3 regions of the Saccharopolyspora sp. SCSIO 74807 genome follow, and region 1 is predicted to be linked to each of the others. Evidence: riboswitches for the same ligand, from Rfam matches in the RefSeq annotation. Region 1 holds a riboswitch; each other region holds the start of a gene.
The links. Region 1 has a riboswitch for glycine ahead of gcvH (glycine cleavage system protein GcvH). Riboswitches for the same ligand answer to the same signal wherever they lie in the genome.
Positions count from the first base shown of each region.

Region 2: it holds a riboswitch for glycine, as region 1 does, so the genes downstream of both, gcvP (aminomethyl-transferring glycine dehydrogenase) here and gcvH (glycine cleavage system protein GcvH) in region 1, are expected to answer to the same signal.
Region 3: it holds a riboswitch for glycine, as region 1 does, so the genes downstream of both, gcvT (glycine cleavage system aminomethyltransferase GcvT) here and gcvH (glycine cleavage system protein GcvH) in region 1, are expected to answer to the same signal.

Region 1 is NZ_CP146100.1:559,978-566,356, reverse strand. It holds gene V1457_RS02565 (ABC transporter ATP-binding protein) at 1-207, opposite strand, end outside; gene V1457_RS02560 (hypothetical protein) at 301-876, opposite strand; gene ald (alanine dehydrogenase) at 1,225-2,340, opposite strand; gene V1457_RS02550 (glycoside hydrolase family 30 beta sandwich domain-containing protein) at 2,444-3,859, opposite strand; glycine riboswitch at 4,039-4,129, shown strand; gene gcvH (glycine cleavage system protein GcvH) at 4,270-4,644, shown strand; gene V1457_RS02540 (L-serine ammonia-lyase) at 4,671-6,032, shown strand; gene V1457_RS02535 (DUF202 domain-containing protein) at 6,108-6,379, opposite strand, start outside.
Region 2 is NZ_CP146100.1:4,315,831-4,322,209, forward strand. It holds gene V1457_RS19750 (CDP-alcohol phosphatidyltransferase family protein) at 1-226, shown strand, start outside; gene gcvH (glycine cleavage system protein GcvH) at 418-801, shown strand; gene garA (glycogen accumulation regulator GarA) at 917-1,378, shown strand; gene V1457_RS19765 (bifunctional nuclease family protein) at 1,917-2,393, shown strand; gene V1457_RS19770 (MerR family transcriptional regulator) at 2,737-3,267, shown strand; glycine riboswitch at 3,406-3,507, shown strand; gene gcvP (aminomethyl-transferring glycine dehydrogenase) at 3,675-6,379, shown strand, end outside.
Region 3 is NZ_CP146100.1:6,681,816-6,688,194, reverse strand. It holds gene glyA (serine hydroxymethyltransferase) at 1-1,004, opposite strand, end outside; gene gcvT (glycine cleavage system aminomethyltransferase GcvT) at 1,152-2,267, opposite strand; glycine riboswitch at 2,401-2,497, opposite strand; glycine riboswitch at 2,498-2,610, opposite strand; gene V1457_RS30530 (TetR/AcrR family transcriptional regulator) at 2,815-3,450, opposite strand; gene V1457_RS30525 (long-chain fatty acid--CoA ligase) at 3,626-5,248, shown strand; gene V1457_RS30520 (acyl-CoA dehydrogenase family protein) at 5,281-6,379, shown strand, end outside.

The DNA.
Region 1 (6,379 bases):
CACCCCGTTGATCGTGCTCGAGCCCTCGGTGGGGTTCACCAGCCCGAGCACCATGCGCAGCGTGGTCGTCTTGCCGGAACCGTTCGGTCCGAGGAACCCCGTCACCACCCCGGGCTCGACCGCGAAGCTGAGGTCGCGGACCGCGCCGACCTGGCCGAAGTTCTTGCTCAGGTGCTGCACCAGGATCCGGCCGCTGCCGTCGTGCACACGCTCCTCCATCGTCGCCGTTGGCGCGCCGGTGCTCGGCGCGGCCACCATCCTGCCTGACGGTGCAGCGGTGATCGTCCAGGCGTGGGCGGGTCAGCCGCCGCGGTGCGGTGGCCAGGAGATTTGCCGCTCCGCGCCGGACGCGGCGGTGCGGCTGCGAGGCACCCGGTCGAACTCCAGGTGACCGCCGACCGGCGGGAAGCGGTGGGGGCGCGGGTCGTGCGCGAGCGCGGTGAACTCCGGCCCCGGCGATGCGGTGCCGGGTTCGCCGGTTTCGTCGTCGTGCCACTGCGGCCAAATCGGGATCTCGCCGGTCTCGCCGGAGTCCGCGGCATCCCCGGCGTCCTGCTCGGGGTCGTGCTCGGGCGGCGGGAACTGCGGGGCGGGTTCGGCCGTCGCCTGCCCGAACCGGTCGCCGATGAGCTGGCGGTGCACCACCAGCCACACCTCGCACGGCCACCGCCGGCTGCGCAACGTTCCCGAACAGGCAGGGCAGTGACCGTCGAGATCGGGCTGGTGCCGGGCCAACAGCGCGCGGAGACCTTCGGTGAGGCGGCGCAGCTCGGAACGCGTCACCGGCAGCAGGGCCTCGGCGCCGCCGTCGGCGGCCACTCGGTCCAGTCGCGCCAGCCGGTCCAGGACGGCCTCGCGCATCTTCGCCTCGTCCACGGTGGGCTCCCCCGTATTCTCGGGCCCGATCGTCGGCCCTTCGCGTCCGGCCGGGTCGCGGCCGGTGCGCCGAGCGCGGGCGCCCGCGGCCGATCTTCGCGCCCTCCCATCGGCAGGTGTCCGGCCGAGCTGCACCCGGACGCGTCGAACTCACTCCTTCGGGTGGTTATCGATTCGGCTGCCGATTCGAGTCGCCGACGCGCTCCGCGTCGTCGGAAATCAGGCGTTCGTGGCCTACACTGGTGTTGGCGGCCCGCTCCCGGTGACCCCCAGGCCGGTTGAGCGGGCCGCCCCATACGTTCCGTGCAGCGCTCCGGGGCTCTCGCCCCCGTCAGTCCAGTACCCCCGTCAGTCCAGTACCGCGGACGGATCCGTCAGCGGCAGGTCGTGCGCCTCCGCGACCGCTGCGTTCACCAGCTTCCCGCCGTGCGTGTTCAGCCCGCCCGCCAGCGCCGGGTCCGCCGCGCACGCCGCGCGCCACCCGTGATCGGCGATGCGCAGCGCGTACGGCAGCGTCACGTTGGTGAGCGCGTGCGTCGAGGTGTTCGGCACCGCGCCCGGCATGTTGGCCACGCAGTAGAACAACGAGTCGTGCACCCGGTAGGTCGGGGCGTCGTGCGTGGTGGGCTCCGAATCGGCGAAGCAGCCGCCCTGGTCGACCGCCACGTCCACCAGCACGCTGCCCGGCTTCATCCGCGACACCAGCTCGTTCGAGACGAGCTTCGGGGCTTTCGCGCCGGGGATCAGCACCGCGCCGATCACCAGGTCGGCCGCCTGCACCGCGGATTCCACGGTGTACCGGTTCGAGGCCACGGTGCGGATGCCGCCGCGGTAGTCGCGGTCGATGTCGCGCAGCTTGTCGACGTTGGTGTCCAGCAGTTCCACGTCCGCGCCCATGCCGAGCGCGACGGTCGCGGCATTCAGCCCCGCGACCCCGCCGCCGATCACCACGACCCGCGCGGGCGCCACTCCGGGAACACCGCCGGGCAGGACACCCCGCCCGCCGCTGGGACGCAGCAGCGCGTAGGAGCCGACCTGCGGGGCCAGCCTGCCTGCGACCTCGCTCATCGGCGCCAGCAGCGGCAGGTTCCCGCCGGGTGCCTGCACGGTCTCGTAGGCGATGCCGGTGACCCCGGCGCGCATCAGCGCCCCGGTCAGCTCGGCCGATGCGGCCAGGTGCAGGTAGGTGAACAGCAGTTGCCCCTCGCGCAGCCGCGGGTACTCCTCCGGTACCGGCTCCTTCACCTTGAGCACCAGTTCGCCCGCTGCCCACGCCTCGTCCGCCGAACCGACCAGCTCCGCCCCCGCCGCGAGGTAGTCCTCGTCCGGGATCGACGAGCCGGACCCCGCGCCGGCCTGCACGAACACCTCGTGGCCGTGTGCGCGCAGCTCGTGCACGCCTGCCGGGGTGCACGCCACTCGGTACTCGTGGTTCTTGATCTCTTGCGGCACCGCGATCTTCACCCGTGCTCCCTTCCGCGTGGCTGCCACCATCCTCCGCCGGTACGCCGCGCCCGTGCTCGTCGCCGCGGTGCCATCGGCGCGGTGGACGCGCCGCGCGAAGGGCTCAGCCCGGCCAGCTGAAGGTCGCCAGCCCGCCCGCGGGCAACGTGTAGTCGAAGGCGCGGTTCTGCGCGGACACGGTGAAGGTCTGCTCGCCACCGGTCGGGTTGTGCGCGATCAGCGCGATGGAGCCGTCGGGGTTGCGGAACGCGGCGTTGCGGACTTCGCCGAGGTCGTTCGAGCCGACCCGGACGGCCCCCGGCCGCACGAACTTGCTGGCGTGCCCGAGCGCGTAGTACTCCGCGTTGTAGCGCACGTCCCCGCCATCGACGGTCGTCACGCCGGTGCAGTCGGTGCAGGCGCCGTCCAGGACCGGCCCGTGCGCGGGATCCAGCGCCAGGTTCCACAGCAGCACGCTGCTCGCGTGGTTCCGGGTGCCGCCGATGATCAGGTTGTCGGCCTGCCAGGCCAATGTGTCGCGGAAGGTGTTCGCGGGGTCGGCTGATTCGGTGCCGGAGCACTCCGTCAGGTGGATCTCGGCGTCCGGATGCGCTTCGTGCACCGCGGACTGCGCCGACGGGTCGCCGCCGTAGCAGTGGAACGCCGCGCCGTCGGTGTACTGCGCGGCGGCATCGAGGACCTGGTTCGGGTAGTCGACGTCGTCCCAGTTGTGGTCGTAGGCGAACACCTCGGTCCCCAGCCCGGCCTGCTCGAGCTTCGGCCCGAGGTCGTTGCGGACGAACGCGGCCTGCGCGTCCGGTGCCATCGGGCTGCCCGGGTACGACTCCTGCGTGTTCAGCGGCTCGTTCTGCGGGGTCAGCGCATCGATCGGCACACCAGCCCGCTGGTACGCCTGCACGAACTTCACCAGGTAGTCGGCGAACACCTGGTAGTTCTGCGCGGGCAGTTCGCCGCCGATCATCGAGCCGCCGGATTTCATCCAGCCCGGCGCGCTCCACGGCGTGGCGACCGCGTTCAGCTCCGGCGAGAGTTCCTTCGCGCGCCGCAGCAGCGGCAGGATGTCGGCCTCGTCGTGCGCGATGGAGAACTCGGACAGGTCGTAGTCGTCCTGGCCCGGAGGCACCTCGTCGTAGCTGTAGACCTCGCGCGCGAAGTCCGAGGCGCCGATCACCTGCCGCACCGCGGTCAGCCCGATGCCCTCGCGCTGGTCGAACAGCTCGGTCAGCAGTTCGTCGCGCCGCGGCGAGGCGTTCATCAACGCCGCCGACGAGTCGGTCAGCGCCGCACCGAACCCGGTCATGGTCTGGTGGGTCTCGCCCGGATCGACGGTGATCGTGCGATGCCCGCCGCCCGAGCCGAACTCGACGTCCGGCTGGCGCGCGAGCAGCTGCCCGCCGTCCTGAGTGGTCAGCCACACGCCGACCGACGGCTCGGCGTGCGCCGCAGGCGCGAGCACGAGACCCGGCGCGAACGCCGACAACACCAGCGCAGCCAGCTTTGACCTGCGAGTTCCGCGCACCGGAACCTCCCGTCGATCGGTTCCCGACCAGGGTGGTTGAACCAATCTCGCGGTGGCTAGCGCCGTTCGGCGGCACCTGCGCACCGACCATCGGGCGTGCCCGGTCCGGTGGGAGGGGCTTTGCCAGCCGCAGCGGTGCGTTTATCGTTGCCGCACACGCGACAACCGCATACCGCCGCAGAACCCGGGCGGGAGAGACCCTGCGCAGCAGGGCGCCGAAGGAGCAAACTCTCCCCGCAAACTCTCAGGCACCATGACCGCTCGGGCGAGGCGACTCTGGAAAGCGCGCGCTCCGGCGCCGCACCCACGGTGCAAGCCGCCTGCGGCGGTGAAGCTCTCAGGTTCCGCAACAGAGGGGGAGGCCCAGGACCCGGGCACGACCGTGCCCACGACGCCCTTCAGGAGCCTCCATGTCCCTGCCCGAGCAGCTGCGCTACACCGAAGAGCACGAGTGGATCGAGGACCGCGGTGACGTGGTCCGCATCGGTGTCACGCCGTACGCGGCTGAAGCGCTCGGCGACATCGTCTACGTGCAGCTCCCGGAGACCGGGGAACGCATCGAATCCGGCCAGTCCTGCGGCGAGCTGGAATCCACCAAGTCCGTCAGCGACCTGTACGCCCCGGTGACCGGTGAGGTCGTAGCGGTCAACGAGGCCGTCGTGGACGACCCGGCGGCGGTCAACGCCGACCCGTTCGGCAACGGCTGGCTGCTCGAAGTGCGCGCGGAGAGCACCGGTGCTGTGCTCACCGCCGAGCAATACGCCGCGTTCACCAGCGGCGAGTAGCCGAGCCAGGCCGGAAGGGGCAGGCCATGGCGATCAGTGTCTTCGACCTCTTCTCGGTGGGCATCGGGCCGTCGAGCTCGCACACCGTCGGCCCGATGCGGGCGGCGGGCCGGTTCGTCGCGGGGTTGCACCGCGACGGGCTGCTCGACCAGGTGGTGCGGGTGAAGGCCGAGCTGTTCGGCTCGCTGGGCGCGACCGGGCACGGCCACGGCAGCCCGAAGGCGGTGCTGCTCGGGCTGGAAGGCCACGACCCGGAGACCGTCGAGCCGTCCTCGGTCGAGCACCGGATGGACGAGGTGCGTTCCGGCGGCGGCTTGTTGCTCAACGGTGCGCGCGAGGTCCGGTTCGACCCCGACAAGGATCTGGTGATGCACCGGCGCAAATCCTTGCCGTTGCATCCGAACGGGATGCGCTTCAGCGCGCACGGGCCGCTCGGCGAGTCCGGCCCGCTGCGCGAAGCGGTGTTCTATTCGGTCGGCGGCGGTTTCGTCGTGGACGAGGACGCCACGGGCGCGGACCGGATCAAACCGGACGAGACTCCGTTGCGGCACCCGTTCAGCACCGGTGCGCAACTGCTCGAGCAGTGCTCGGAATCCGGCGCGCGGATCAGCGACGTGATGCTGGCCAACGAGCTGTCCTGGCGATCCGAGGAACAGGTGCGCGCGGGACTGCTGCACATCTGGTCGGTCATGCAGGAGTGCGTGGAAAACGGCTCCCGCAACGACGGGGTGCTGCCCGGTGGGCTCAAGGTGCGCAGACGCGCGGCGACGCTGCGGGCGAGCCTGACCGAGCGGGACGACCCGATGGAATGGCTCACGCTGTTCGCGCTGGCGGTGAACGAGGAGAACGCCGCGGGCGGGCGGGTCGTGACCGCGCCCACCAACGGTGCAGCGGGGATCGTGCCCGCGGTGCTGCACTACTACGCGCGGTTCGTGCCGGGCGCCGACGAGGACGGCATCGTGCGCTTCCTGCTCGCGGCCGGGGCGATCGGGGTGTTGTTCAAGGAGAACGCTTCGATCTCCGGTGCCGAGGTCGGTTGCCAAGGCGAAGTCGGTTCGGCGTGCTCGATGGCCGCCGCCGGGCTCGCCGAAGTGCTCGGCGCGACGCCGGGGCAGGTGGAGAACGCCGCGGAGATCGGGGTGGAGCACAACCTCGGTCTCACCTGCGATCCGGTGGGCGGTCTGGTTCAGGTTCCGTGCATCGAGCGCAACGCGGTCGCCTCGGTCAAGGCGGTCACGGCCGCGCGGATGGCCTTGCGCGGCAACGGCAGCCACGTCGTCTCGCTGGACAAGGCGATCCGCACGATGCGCGACACCGGCCGGGACATGAAGGTCAAGTACAAGGAGACGGCCCGCGGCGGTCTCGCGGTGAACGTGATCGAGTGCTGAGCCTGCGGGGAACGGGTCGTTCACCGCAGGCCAGCGGTTCCGCTGGATGGTCCGCGGAAAAACCGCGGCGGTCCGCTACAGGATCAGCGCGTAGGCCAGTGCGGTGGCTGCGGCCACCAGGGACAGAGCGGTCACGCCGGCGTGCAGCACTCCGTCGGGGAGCGGCTCGTCCGCTCGGAGGTTGCGTTCGGCCCGCCGGTGGCGGCGCCACGCCAGGAACGCGATCACTGCTGCCACCGGCAGGAACACCGCAGCGGACACCGCGGCGGCCACTGCGCTGCGGTGCGCGATCAGCCGCAGCAGCACCGCCATCCCGGCGACGAAGGCCATGATCGTGCGCAACCACG
Region 2 (6,379 bases), 2.9 Mb from region 1:
CGAGCCGCCCGAGGTGCACTACCTCGGCAAGGCCGCGACCTTCTGCCTGATGTACGCGTTCCCGCTGTTGCTGCTGGTGCAGGAGGACTTCGCGTTCGAGCAGGTCGTGCGCCCGCTGGCGTACGCCTTCACCGGCTGGGGCGGCGTGCTGTACGTGTGGGCCGGTGTGCTGTACCTGATCCAGGTCTTCGCGACCGTGCGGCTGGCCAGATCGAACCGGACCTGACCGCGGCGCAGCCGGCCGCAGTGCGCGTGCGCTGCCGGCGCCACCCGCGCTGCGGAGTTGATCACGTCGCGGCTGCCTTGCGGTCCGCTGCGGCCTCGACCTACGCTCGCGACGCCCGCGGCGATCATCGCGGGTGAGGCGGAGGCGCTGCGAAGTCCCGCCGGCCGAGCGACCAGGAAGGCGGGACCCAAGTGGCCCCGGAAGGGATCAAGTACACCGAAGACCACGAGTGGGTGCTGCGCACCGGCGAGGACACCGTCCGGGTCGGCATCACCGACTACGCCCAGCAGCAGCTCGGCGACGTGGTGTTCGTCCAGCTGCCCGATGCGGGCGAGGCGGTGCAGGCCGGTGGCGGCATCGGCGAGGTGGAGTCGACCAAGAGCGTCTCGGACATCTACGCCCCGGTCGCCGGCGAGGTCGTCGCCCGCAACGAGCGGCTCGACGAGCAGCCCGAGCTGGTCAACTCCGCGCCGTTCGGCGACGGCTGGATGCTCGAGATCAAGCTGGCCGACCCGGCGGCGCCGGACGCGCTGCTCGGCCCGGAGGACTACCAAGCCGTCATCGACCAGGCATGATCGTCGATCTCCGCACCGCGGCCGGATCGTTGTGGGACTCCCGCGTCTGCCACCTGGAACGGCGCGGTACGTTGGAACGCACTTGCACGACCCATCCGCGCAGAGGAGAGCTCAGGTGAGCCAGAACGACGGGCCCGGCGGCGTTCCGCCGGAGCAGTCACCGGAGACCACCTCGGTCTTCAGGCCGTTCCTGTCGGAATCGGAGAGCACCGAGAGTGCGGCTCCGGAGCCTGCGGCCTCCGGAGTCGACGCGCTGCCCGCCGGGTCCGCCCTGCTGGTGGTCAAGCGCGGCCCGAACGCGGGGTCGCGATTCCTGCTCGACCGGGAGACCACCAGCTCGGGTCGGCACCCCGACAGCGACATATTCCTCGACGACGTCACCGTTTCCCGTCGCCACGCCGAGTTCCGGCGCGAGGGCAGCGACTTCGTCGTCGTGGACGTGGGCAGCTTGAACGGGACCTACGTCAACCGGGAACCGGTGGACACCTCGGTGCTGGCCAACGGCGACGAGGTGCAGATCGGCAAGTTCCGGCTGGTGTTCCTGACCGGGCCGATCGACGGCGGCCAGGGACGCTGAAGGTCCGCGGCCGTTCCGCGACGGGGCGGCGTCCACGGCGCCGCCCCGACGGCATCCGAGGCGATCGTCCGATCGCGGCACCGGAGGCGATCATCCGATCGCCGGGTGCGGAGCCGCCGGTCCGTCCTCGCCCGATGCCCTCCGCGAGGCTCTGACCAGCGGTTGGCCGTTGGGGCTGCGGTGTATCGTTGCTGTGGGCGTCGTTGCGCTGCAGCAACCGGCAGGGCGCGGGAACTCCCCGTTCGCCCGGAGCCCGCAGCGGGCGAACGATCTCGGCAGCATCGCGAACGGCACCGGCGAGCGGAACCGGAGTCGGTCGACGAACAAGGGCCTGCACCGGCGGCACCGGCGTTCGCGCGCGGTCCGGCGAGCAGGCGGTACGAACCGGAAAAAGCCGTTCAGCGAGCGGAAAATCCGGCCGGAGGCGATGGCCAGTGGTAGGCGTGTCCGCCGTATCGCGGGTAGCGTCGGAGGCGTCGGTGCGCGATCCTCGACCAAGGATGTCACGCTTCGGCGCGCTGGAGGAGGCGATGAGACGATGAGCAGCGAGATGCGCGTCGTCGGCGTGCGAGTGGAACTACCAGCCAACCAGCCGATTCTGCTGCTGCGCGAAACCGACGGTGAGCGGTACTTGCCGATCTGGATCGGATCGGTGGAGGCCACCGCGATCGCGCTGGAGCAGCAGGGTGTGCGGCCGGCCAGACCCCTGACCCACGATCTGCTCAAGGACGTCATCGGCGCCCTCGGGCGGGATCTGGAGCAGGTGCGGATCACCGATCTGCAGGAGGGCACGTTCTTCGCCGAGCTGATCTTCGACGGGGACGTGCGGGTCTCGGCCCGCCCGAGCGACTCGGTCGCGCTGGCGCTGCGGGTCGGGGTGCCGATCCACGCCGACGAATCGGTGCTGGACGAAGCCGGGCTGATCATCCCGGACGAGCAGGAGGACGAGGTCGAGAAGTTCCGGGAGTTCCTGGACTCGGTCTCGCCGGAGGACTTCCGGGGCGCGGATACCTGACCGCCCCGGTGCGCCACGACGGCTCCCGCTGCCGAGAGGCACGGGAGCCGTTCGCATTTCCGGCCCGGTGGCGGGGAATTCCCGGTGGGGTGTCCGCCCGGCGGGGGTGCGTCCGCGCGTCGCGTTGACCCGCCCACGGGGTGGGCTTACCGTCGTTGCAACGCGAATTGCTCCGATGTGATTTTCCAGGTCGGGCGCTCGCGGCCCGGTCGCGGGAGCTCCGGGGCGGCAGCCGCCCGGTGCGGTTGTTCCCGGTGGTTCGCCGGCCCCGGTGGCCGGACGAGGGGAGGCAGGCGTGGTGGAGCGAGCACCCGGCGAAGATTCCGCGCAGCAGCCGGAACCGATGGCCGACCCCGCGTTGCCGGATCCCGCGCTGCCGGACGAACTCGTCGGCTACCGCGGACCCGCGGCCTGCCAGATCGCCGGAATCACCTACCGGCAGCTCGACTACTGGGCCAGGACCAAGCTGGTCGGCCCGTCCATCCGCAGCGCCGCCGGTTCGGGTTCGCAGCGGTTGTACTCGTTCAAGGACATCCTGGTGCTGAAGGTGGTCAAGCGGCTGCTGGACACCGGGGTCTCGTTGCACAACATCCGGCTGGCGGTGGAGCACCTGCGCGGCCGCGGGGTGCGCGACCTGGCGAAGATCACGTTGTTCAGCGACGGCACCACGGTCTACGAGTGCACCTCCGCGGAAGAGGTCGTCGACCTGCTGCAGGGCGGGCAGGGCGTGTTCGGCATCGCGGTCAGCGGTGCGATGCGGGAGATCACCGGCACCATCCACGAGTTCCCGGCGGAAAGAGCCGACACCGCCGACCCCGAAGAGCCCGTCGATGACGAGCTGTCCCGCAGGCGTCGGGACCGGCAAACGGGCTGAACCGGTTCGGCGGCCCCGGCCCGGGGATTTCGCGTGGACACGGTGCGTGCGCAGCGCGTCCGGTGCGTGGGACGTTCGGACGCGACGAAGATCGCACCGGTCGGCGCTCACTGGATCGGGTAGGGTGCGAGGCATCGCAGACCCCGTGCGGGAGAGTCCGCCGGTGATCCGGTCGCCGGCGGCGCCGAAGGAGCAAACCCTCCCCGACAACCTCTCAGGCGGCTGGACCGCACGGGCGAGATACCTCTGGAAAGAGGTGCCACCGGACGAGGTGGCGCCCGCCGACGGTGCAAGTCCGGTCCGACCGGGCGAAGCTCTCAGGCGTTCGCGATGCGGACAGTGACAGAGGGGGAGGGCAGCACACAACGCTGCCGCCCTGTGTCCGCTGCGATGAATGAGGTGTGGCGATGACGACCGAAGACCGGATCCCGCTGGCCGCCCTGGAACACGGAACCCCGTTCGCCGACCGCCACGTCGGGCCGCTGCCCGCCGAACTGGCCCGGATGCTGGACGTGATCGGCGTCGGCTCGCTGGAGGAACTCGCCCAGTCCGCGGTGCCGTCCGGCATCCGCGAGCGCGACCTGCACTTGGCGCTGCCGGAACCGGCGACGGAGGCGGAGGCGCTCGCCGAGCTGCGCGAGCGCGCGAGCCGCAACCGGCCGCACACCGAGATGATCGGGCTCGGCTACCACCCGACGATCACGCCGCCGGTGATCCGCCGCAACGTGCTGGAGAACCCGGCGTGGTACACCGCCTACACGCCGTACCAGCCGGAGATCTCGCAGGGCCGCCTGGAGGCGCTGCTGAACTTCCAGACCATGGTCGCGGACCTGACCGGGGTGCCGGTCTCGAACTCCTCGATGCTGGACGAGTCCACCGCCGCGGCCGAGGGCATGACCCTGGTGCGCCGCGCGGGACGGAACAAGTCGCCGCGGTTCGTCGTGGACGCCGACACCATGCCGCAGACGCGTTCGGTGATCGAGACCCGTGCCGAGCCGCTGGGCATCGAGATCGTCGAGGCCGACCTCTCCGCCGGTCCGCAGGGCCTGCCGGAGGGGGACTTCTTCGGTGCGCTGCTGGCCTACCCGGGCGCATCGGGCGCGCTGCGCGACCACGAGGCGATCATCGCCGAGGTGCACGAGCGCGGCGCGATGGCCGTGGTCAGCGCCGACCTGCTGGCGCTGACGCTGCTGCGCGCGCCGGGGGAGATCGGTGCCGACGTCGTGGTCGGCACGACGCAGCGCTTCGGCGTGCCGATGGGCTTCGGCGGCCCGCACGCCGGGTACATGGCGGTGCGCAAGGGCATCGAGCGGCAGTTGCCCGGCAGGCTGGTCGGGGTGAGCGTGGACGCCGACGGGGATCAGGCTTACCGGCTCGCGCTGCAGACCCGTGAGCAGCACATCCGCCGCGAGAAGGCCACCAGCAACATCTGCACCGCGCAGGTCCTGCTGGCCGTGATGTCGTCGATGTACGCGGTCTACCACGGCCCGGGCGGGCTGCGCGCCATCGCGCAGCGGGCGCACCGGATGGCGGCGGTGCTGGCCGAGCGGCTGCGCCGCGGCGGGGTCGAGGTCGTGCACGCGGAGTTCTTCGACACGATCGTCACGCGGGTGCCGGGCCGGGCGGCGGAGGTCGTCGACGCCGCTCGCGGCGAGGGGATCAACCTGCGCCACATCGACGCCGACCACGTGGGCCTCAGCTGCGACGAGACCACCACCCGGGAGACGCTGCTGAAGGTCCTCAGCGCGTTCGGGTTCGGTGGCGAGACGCTGACCGGGGTGGACGAGCTGGACGCGGAGACGGCCGACGCGCTGCCCACCGCACTGCTGCGCACGTCCGACTACATGACGCACCCGGTGTTCCACACGCACCGCTCGGAGACCTCGCTGCTGCGTTACCTGCGCAAGCTCTCGGACACCGACCTGGCGCTGGACCGCAGCATGATCCCGCTGGGCTCGTGCACGATGAAGCTCAACGCCACCGCCGAGATGGAGCCGGTGACCTGGCCCGAGTTCGCCGAGGTGCACCCGTTCGCACCCGGGCAGGACGCGGCGGGGCTGCTCGAGGTGGTGCACGACCTGGAGCGCTGGCTGACCGAGATCACCGGCTACGACGCGGTCAGCGTGCAGCCGAACGCGGGCAGCCAGGGCGAATTCGCCGGTCTGCTGGCCATCCGCGCCTACCACCACAGCCGTGGTGAGGCGGCGCGGGACGTCTGCCTGATCCCGGCCAGCGCGCACGGCACGAACGCCGCCAGCGCCGTGATGGCCGGGCTGCGCGTGGTCGTGGTGCGCTGCGACGACCAGGGCAACATCGAGATGGACCACCTGCGCGAGGTCGTCGAGCAGCACCGCGACGACCTGGCCGGGATCATGATCACTTACCCGTCCACGCACGGCGTCTACGAGGACACCGTGCAACAGGTGTGCGGGCTGGTGCACGACGCGGGCGGGCAGGTCTACGTCGACGGCGCGAACCTCAACGCGCTGATCGGGCTGGCCCGGATGGGCCGGTTCGGCGCGGACGTCTCGCACCTGAACCTGCACAAGACGTTCTGCATCCCGCACGGCGGCGGTGGTCCCGGCGTGGGGCCGATCGGTGTTCGCGCGCACCTGGCGCCGTTCCTGCCGAACCACCCGCTGCAGCCCGCGGCCGGTCCCGAGACCGGGGTCGGCCCGATCAGCGCCGCGCCGTGGGGCAGCGCCTCGATCCTGCCGATCTCCTGGGCCTACGTGCGGATGATGGGTTCGGACGGGCTGCGCCGGGCCACGCTGACCGCGGTCGCCGCGGCCAACTACGTGGCGCGGCGGTTGGACGAGTACTTCCCGGTGCTCTACACCGGCTCCGGCGGGTTCGTCGCCCACGAGTGCATCCTGGACCTGCGCCCGATCACCAAGTCCAGCGGTGTGACCGTGGACGACGTGGCCAAGCGGCTCGCCGACTACGGGCTGCACGCGCCGACGATGTCGTTCCCGGTCGCGGGCACGTTGATGGTGGAGCCGACCGAGAGCGAGAACCTCGCCGAACTCGACCGGTTCTGCGCGGCGATGATCGCCATCCGCGGGGAGATCGACAAGGTGGCCGCCGGGCAGTGGCCCGCCGACGACAACCC
Region 3 (6,379 bases), 570 kb from region 1:
AGTTCGGAGTGGCGCAGGTCGACCAGCACCAGGTGCACGTCGGTGCCGCCGGAGACCAGCTGCACCCCGGCGGTGCGGGCGTCGTCGGCGCAGAGGCGTTCGGCCAGGGCTTGGGCGCCTTCGATGGTGCGGCGCTGCCGGTCGGCGAACTCGGGGGACTGGGCGGTTTTGAACAGCACCGCCTTGCCCGCGATCACGTGCTCGAGGGGGCCGCCTTGCTGGCCGGGGAACACCGCGGAGTTGAACTTCTTGGTGAACTCGTCGTCCGCGGAGAGGATCACCCCGCCGCGCGGGCCGCCGAGGGTTTTGTGCGTGGTCGTGGTGACCACGTGCGCGTGCGGCAGCGGGTTCGGGTGCAGCCCCGCGGCGACCAGCCCGGCGAAGTGCGCCATGTCGACCATCAGGTACGCCCCGACCTCGTCGGCGATCTCGCGGAACCGGGCGAAGTCGAGCTGGCGCGGGTAGGCCGACCACCCGGCGATGATCATCTGGGGTTTGTTCTCGCGGGCCAGGCGGGCGAGTTCGTCCATGTCGACCCGGTGGTCCTGCTCCGAGACGTGGTACGGCACCACGTTGTAGAGCTTGCCGGAGAAGTTGATCCGCATCCCGTGGGTGAGGTGCCCGCCATGCGCCAGGTCCAGGCCCATGATCGTGTCACCCGGCTTGAGCAGCGCGAACATCGCCGCAGCATTGGCCTGCGCCCCCGAGTGCGGCTGCACGTTCGCGAACGACGCGCCGAAGAGCTCCTTGGCCCGATCGATCGCCAACTGCTCGACGACGTCCACGTGCTCGCAACCGCCGTAATACCGCTTGCCCGGATAGCCCTCGGCGTACTTGTTCGTCAGCACCGACCCCTGCGCCTGCAACACCGCCTGCGACGCGAAGTTCTCCGACGCGATCATCTCCAGCGTGTTCTGCTGCCGCGACAACTCAGCGCCGACCGCGGCCGCCACCTCCGGATCCACCGCCGACAGCGAATCGTTGAACAGGTCCGGTGCGGACATCGCATTGCCTCCTGTGCTCGATGTGGGCCCTGCACGTGGGCTCTGAATGTGCTCGATGGGCTCTGAATGGTGATGTGGGCCGTGCCGGATGCGGGCCGCGCTGCCCTCCGGCCGGCGTGGGCGTGCGGGCATCTCGCCCGCGGGTGGTCAGTTCGACCGTCGGTAGAACGGCAGCTCGACGACCTGCACGTCGATGCTCCTGCCGCGGATGTCGACCTTCAGCTCGGTGCCGGGCGCGCTGTGCGCGCGGTCCACGTAAGCCATCCCGATCGGATGTCCCAGCGTGGGCGACGGCGCACCGCTGGTCACCTCGCCGACCTCGGCACCCGCGGCGTCCAGCACCGGGTACCCGTGCCGCGGCGCGCGGCGCGCATCGGTGCTGAGCCCGACCAGGGTGCGTTCGGTGGGCTCCTCGGCGACGCGGGCCAGCGCGGCCTTGCCGACGAAGTCACCCGGCTTGTCCAGCTTCACCACCCGCCCGAGGTTCGCGTGGAACGGGGTGAGGCCGGTGGAGAGCTCGTGGCCGTGCAGCGGCATCCCCGCCTCCAACCGCAAGGTGTCCCGGCAGGACAGCCCGGCAGGGGCCAGCTCGTGCTGCTGCCCGGACTCGGCCAGCGCGTGCCAGACCGCCGGGGCGTCGGCGGGTGAGGTGAACAGCTCGAAGCCGTCCTCACCGGTGTAGCCGGTGCGCGCCAGCATCACCTGCGCGCCCGCGACCGTGCTGCGGTAGCCGGCGAAGTACTTGACCGTGGACAGGTCCGTGTCGGTCAGCGGCGCGAGGATCTCGACGGCCTTCGGGCCCTGTACCGCGATCAGCGCGTAGTCCGCGGAAACGTCCTCGTACGCGGCGTCGAAGCCCTGCACGCGCCGTTCCAGCTCGGCGGAGACCACGTCGGCGTTCGCGGCGTTGGCGACCACCAGGTATTCCTGCTCGGCCAGCCGGTAGACGATCAGGTCGTCGAGCACGCCGCCGTCGGCGTCGCAGAGCATCGTGTAGCGGGCACGCCCGGCCGTTATGCCGGATGCCTTCGCCACCAGCGCGTAGTCCAGCGCCTCGGCGGCCTGCGGGCCGCTGATCCGGATCTCGCCCATGTGCGAGAGGTCGAACAGGCCCGCGGTGTTGCGCACCGCTTGGTGCTCGGCGGTGTCACCGGAGTAGCGCACCGGCATCTGCCAGCCCGCGAACTCGGTGAAGTGGGCGCCTAGCGCTCGGTGCACCTCGTGGAGAGGTGTCTGACGCGCGGAGGGCGGCGACGACGTCATGGTGCGGAACTCCTCCTCATCGGCACCGATCACGTCCGAGGACCGGCTGCGGCCACTTCCAGCGGAAACCATAGCCCCAGCGGAAGCTGCAGCTCGAGCACCTCGGCGGCGACGGGCGCGGTGGGCGCCGGCCGGCCTCCCCGGAGTCATTGGCCTGAGAGTTTCGCCGCGCTCGTGCGGCTTGCACCGTGGGCGAGGGATGCGGATCCCTGCTTTTCTCCGTGATCGCCTGCTGTCGTGCGGTGCGGGGCCTGAGAGTTTGGTGGGGAGGATTGCTCCTTCGGCGCTCCACGGCCGCATACCAGGGGCTCCTGGTGGGGGGAGTCTCTCCCGCACGACGTCGTCGGCGGCTGTTCAGTTGGGCTTTCGGTTGCTGGCTGACGCTACGGAGATCACGTTTCGCAGTCAACCGAACGTGAGCCCTGTCCCGTCACGAATAGTGTTCTTCGGATTCGCTGCGTAGCGGTGTCGGTGGCTTGCACGGTCGGCTGCTCGGCGGCTGCGCCGCCGGCGAGGCGAAGATCGAAAATTCAGTATTAATGATCAATCACGACGTGTTCGCTGCGACCAGCTCGAACTGCGCGCGCAGACCATCCACCAGCGCTCGCAGCGCCAGCTCGAAGCTGTCGTCGTCGATCTCCGCGGCGTGCTCGCGCAGCTTGTGCGCCTGCCGCAGGTGCGGGAACCGGTCGTCGTAGATCTCGGCGTCGTCCGGGAACCCGCCCGCGAACGAGCCCATGGCGGAGCCGACCACCAGGTACTTCGTGGAGGCCCCGATCATGGTGGCGTAGCGCGGCGGCCAGCCCGCGCTGGTCAGCCCGCCGTGCACGGCGTCGGCGCGGCTGAGCGAGGTCTCCCGCCGGGCCGGTCCCGAGGCCATGAACGGCACCAGGTTCGGATGCGCGGCCAGCGCGGCCCGGTAGGAGCGGGCCCAGCGCAGCAGCCCGGTGGTCCAGTCGGTGCCGAAACCGCTGGTGTCCACGCTGGCCATCACGCCGTTGGCGATCTCGTGCAGCAGCGCGTCCTTGGTGGCGACGTGGTTGTACAGCGAGGCGGCGCGCACGCCGAGCGCGTCGGCGAGGCGGCGCATGGACAGCGCTTCGAGGCCGTGCGAATCGATGATCTCCAGCCCGCAGGTACGGATGCGTTCGGAGGTCAGCAGCGGGCTCTTCGGCCGTCCCATCCGCGCTTCCCCCTGTTCGACGCTCCGCTCCGGGGTCTTCCCGGCACCGACAGTGTCCGGTGCTGCGCTCTTGCCGCAGCGCTCGGGGTGGTCCTAGAGTCCAAAACTAACGACGTTAGTTGCCGGGTGTCCACTTCTCGCGGGACGCCCGGCGCGTCCGGCGAGGAGGCCGCCGATGGTCAACGACGACAGTTCGATTGCGCAGCCGACGACGCCCGGCCAGCGGTCGACGACGCTGTCCCTGGCGTCCGTGCTCGCCGAGCCGGCCCGCCTGCGGCCGTCGGCGACCGCGGTCATCGAGGGCGACCAGCACGTCGGCTACGGGCAGCTGTGGGAGCAGGTCCGCGCGCACGCCGCAGCGCTGCGCGGACGGGGAGTGCAGCCCGGCGACCGGGTCGCGATCGTCGCACCCAACGTCATCGACTTCGTGCGCGCCTACTACGCCGTGCTCACCGCGGGCGCCGTCGTGGTGCCGGTGCCGCTGCTGCTGGTGCCGGACGAAGCGGCGCACCTGCTGCGCGACTCGGGCGCCAAGCTCGTCATCGGGCACACCTCGCAGCGCGCGCTGGCGGAGGAGTCCGCGCGCCGCGTCGGCGTCCCGGTGCTGACCGTCGGCCCCGGCGGCGATCCGGAGGCCTCGCCGGAAACCACCTCACTGACCGAACTGGCCGCGGCCGCCGAACCGGTGGCGTCCTTCGCGACCCGCGCCCCCGAGGACCCGGCGGTCATCTTCTACACCAGCGGAACCACGGGACGCCCCAAGGGCGCCGTGCTCACGCACCTCAACCTGGTCATGAACGCCGTGGTGAACGCCTTCGACGCGAACGACACCCGGCGCGACGACAAGGTGCTCGGCTGCCTGCCGCTGTTCCACGTGTTCGGCCAGACCGTCTCGCTGAACACCACGTTCCGCGCCGGTGCCGCGCTGGTGCTGCAACCCAAGTTCGACCCCGGCGAAGCTCTCGAGCTGATCCGGCGGCACGAAGTCACCCAGCTCAACGGAGTGCCGACGATGTACATCCGGATGCTGGAAGCCGCCGGGCCGGAAACAGCGCTGCCCAGCCTGCGGCTGTGCGTCTCCGGCGGCGCCGCGCTGCCGGTTGCGGTGCTGGAGAACTTCGAGCGGCGCTTCGGCGCGTCCATCCACGAGGGCTACGGGCTGTCCGAGACCTCGCCGACCGCCACCGTGAACCAGCCGGCGTTCGGCGCGCGCGCCGGAACCGTGGGGCACCCGCTGTGGGGCGTCGACGCCGAGGTCGCCGACCCGGACGTCGACGACCGCATCGAGCTGCTGCCCACCGGCCAGACCGGCGAGATCGTCATCCGCGGCCACAACGTGTTCGCCGGCTACCTCGGCGACCCCGCGGCCACCCGCGCCGCGGTGGTCGACGGCTGGTTCCGCACCGGCGACATGGGCCGCAAGGACGCCGACGGCTACCTGTCCATCGTGGACCGCAAGAAGGACCTGATCATCCGCAACGGCTACAACATCTACCCGCGCGAGGTGGAGGAGCTGCTGATCCGGCACCCGGCCGTCGCGCAGTGCGCGGTGATCGGCCTGCCCGACCCCGAACGCGGCGAGGAGATCTGCGCGGTCGTGGTCCCCGAACCGGGCGAGCTCGCCGACGATTCGCTGTCCGGGGCGATCCGGGCGTGGGCCGCCGAGCAGACCGCGCACCACAAGTACCCGCGCCGCGTCGTGTTCGTCGACGAACTGCCGCTCGGTCCCAGCCACAAGGTCCTCAAGCGCGAACTGCGCGAGCAGCTCACCGAGACGAACACCGCCGCTCGCGGCTGAGCCCGGGCCGGATTCGGAAAGGAACAGCACTGATGGTCGACTTTTCGCTCACCGAGGAAGAGCGGGACATCCGCGACTGGGTGCGCACCTTCGTGCAGCGCGAACTCATGCCGCTGGAGCAGGAGGTGCTGCGCCGCGAGCGCAACCACGAGCGCGGGCTGACCAAGCAAGAGCTCGGGCAGCTGCGGCAGAAGGCCCGCGACGCCGGATTCTGGGGCGTGCAGACCCCGGAGGAGTACGGCGGGATGGGGCTTTCCGCGGTGCTGACCGCGCTGATCGAGATCGAGCTGGGCCGCACGTTCGTGCCGTTCAGCTTCGGCGGCTACGCCGACAACATCCTCTACCACGCCAACGAGGACCAGCAGCGGCGCTACCTGCTGCCCACCATCGAAGGCGAGCGCAAGTCCTGCTTCGCGATCACCGAACCCGGCGCCGGATCGGACGCGAAGGACATCCGCACCACCGCCCGCAAGGAGGGCTCGGAGTGGGTGATCGACGGCGAGAAGACGTTCATCACCGGCGGCATCGACGCCGACTTCACGATGGTCTTCGCCGTCACCGACAAGGACAAGGGCGCCGACGGCGGAGTCACCTGCTTCCTCGCCGACCGGGACGCGGGCTGGAAGTCCGAGCCGATCGAGATCATGGGCGAGTGGGACCGGCAGCCCGCCGCGCTGCAGTTCGACGGCGTGCGGGTGCCGGAGGAGAACGTGCTCGGCGAGGTCGGCGGCGGCTTCAAGCTCGCCATGCAGTGGATCGGCCGCGGCCGGTACCTGCTGCCCGCCCGCGCGCTCGGCGGCTGCGAACGCATGATGGAGATGTCCATGGACTACGCGCGCAGCAGGAAGACCTTCGGCGCGCCGATCGCCGATCGCCAGGCCATCCAGTGGATGATCGCCGACTCCGCGGTGGAGATCGAATCGCTGCGCTGGCTGGTGCTGCAGGCCGCGTGGCAGTCCGACCAGGGCATGGACTCGCGGCACGCGCAGAGCATCGCCAAGCTCTACGGCGGCACCCGCGCCAACGAGATCGTGGACCGGATGATGCAGATCCACGGCGGCATGGGCTACACCCGCGAACTGCCCATCGAGCGCTGGTACCGGGACATCCGGCTGCTGCGCATCTTCGAGG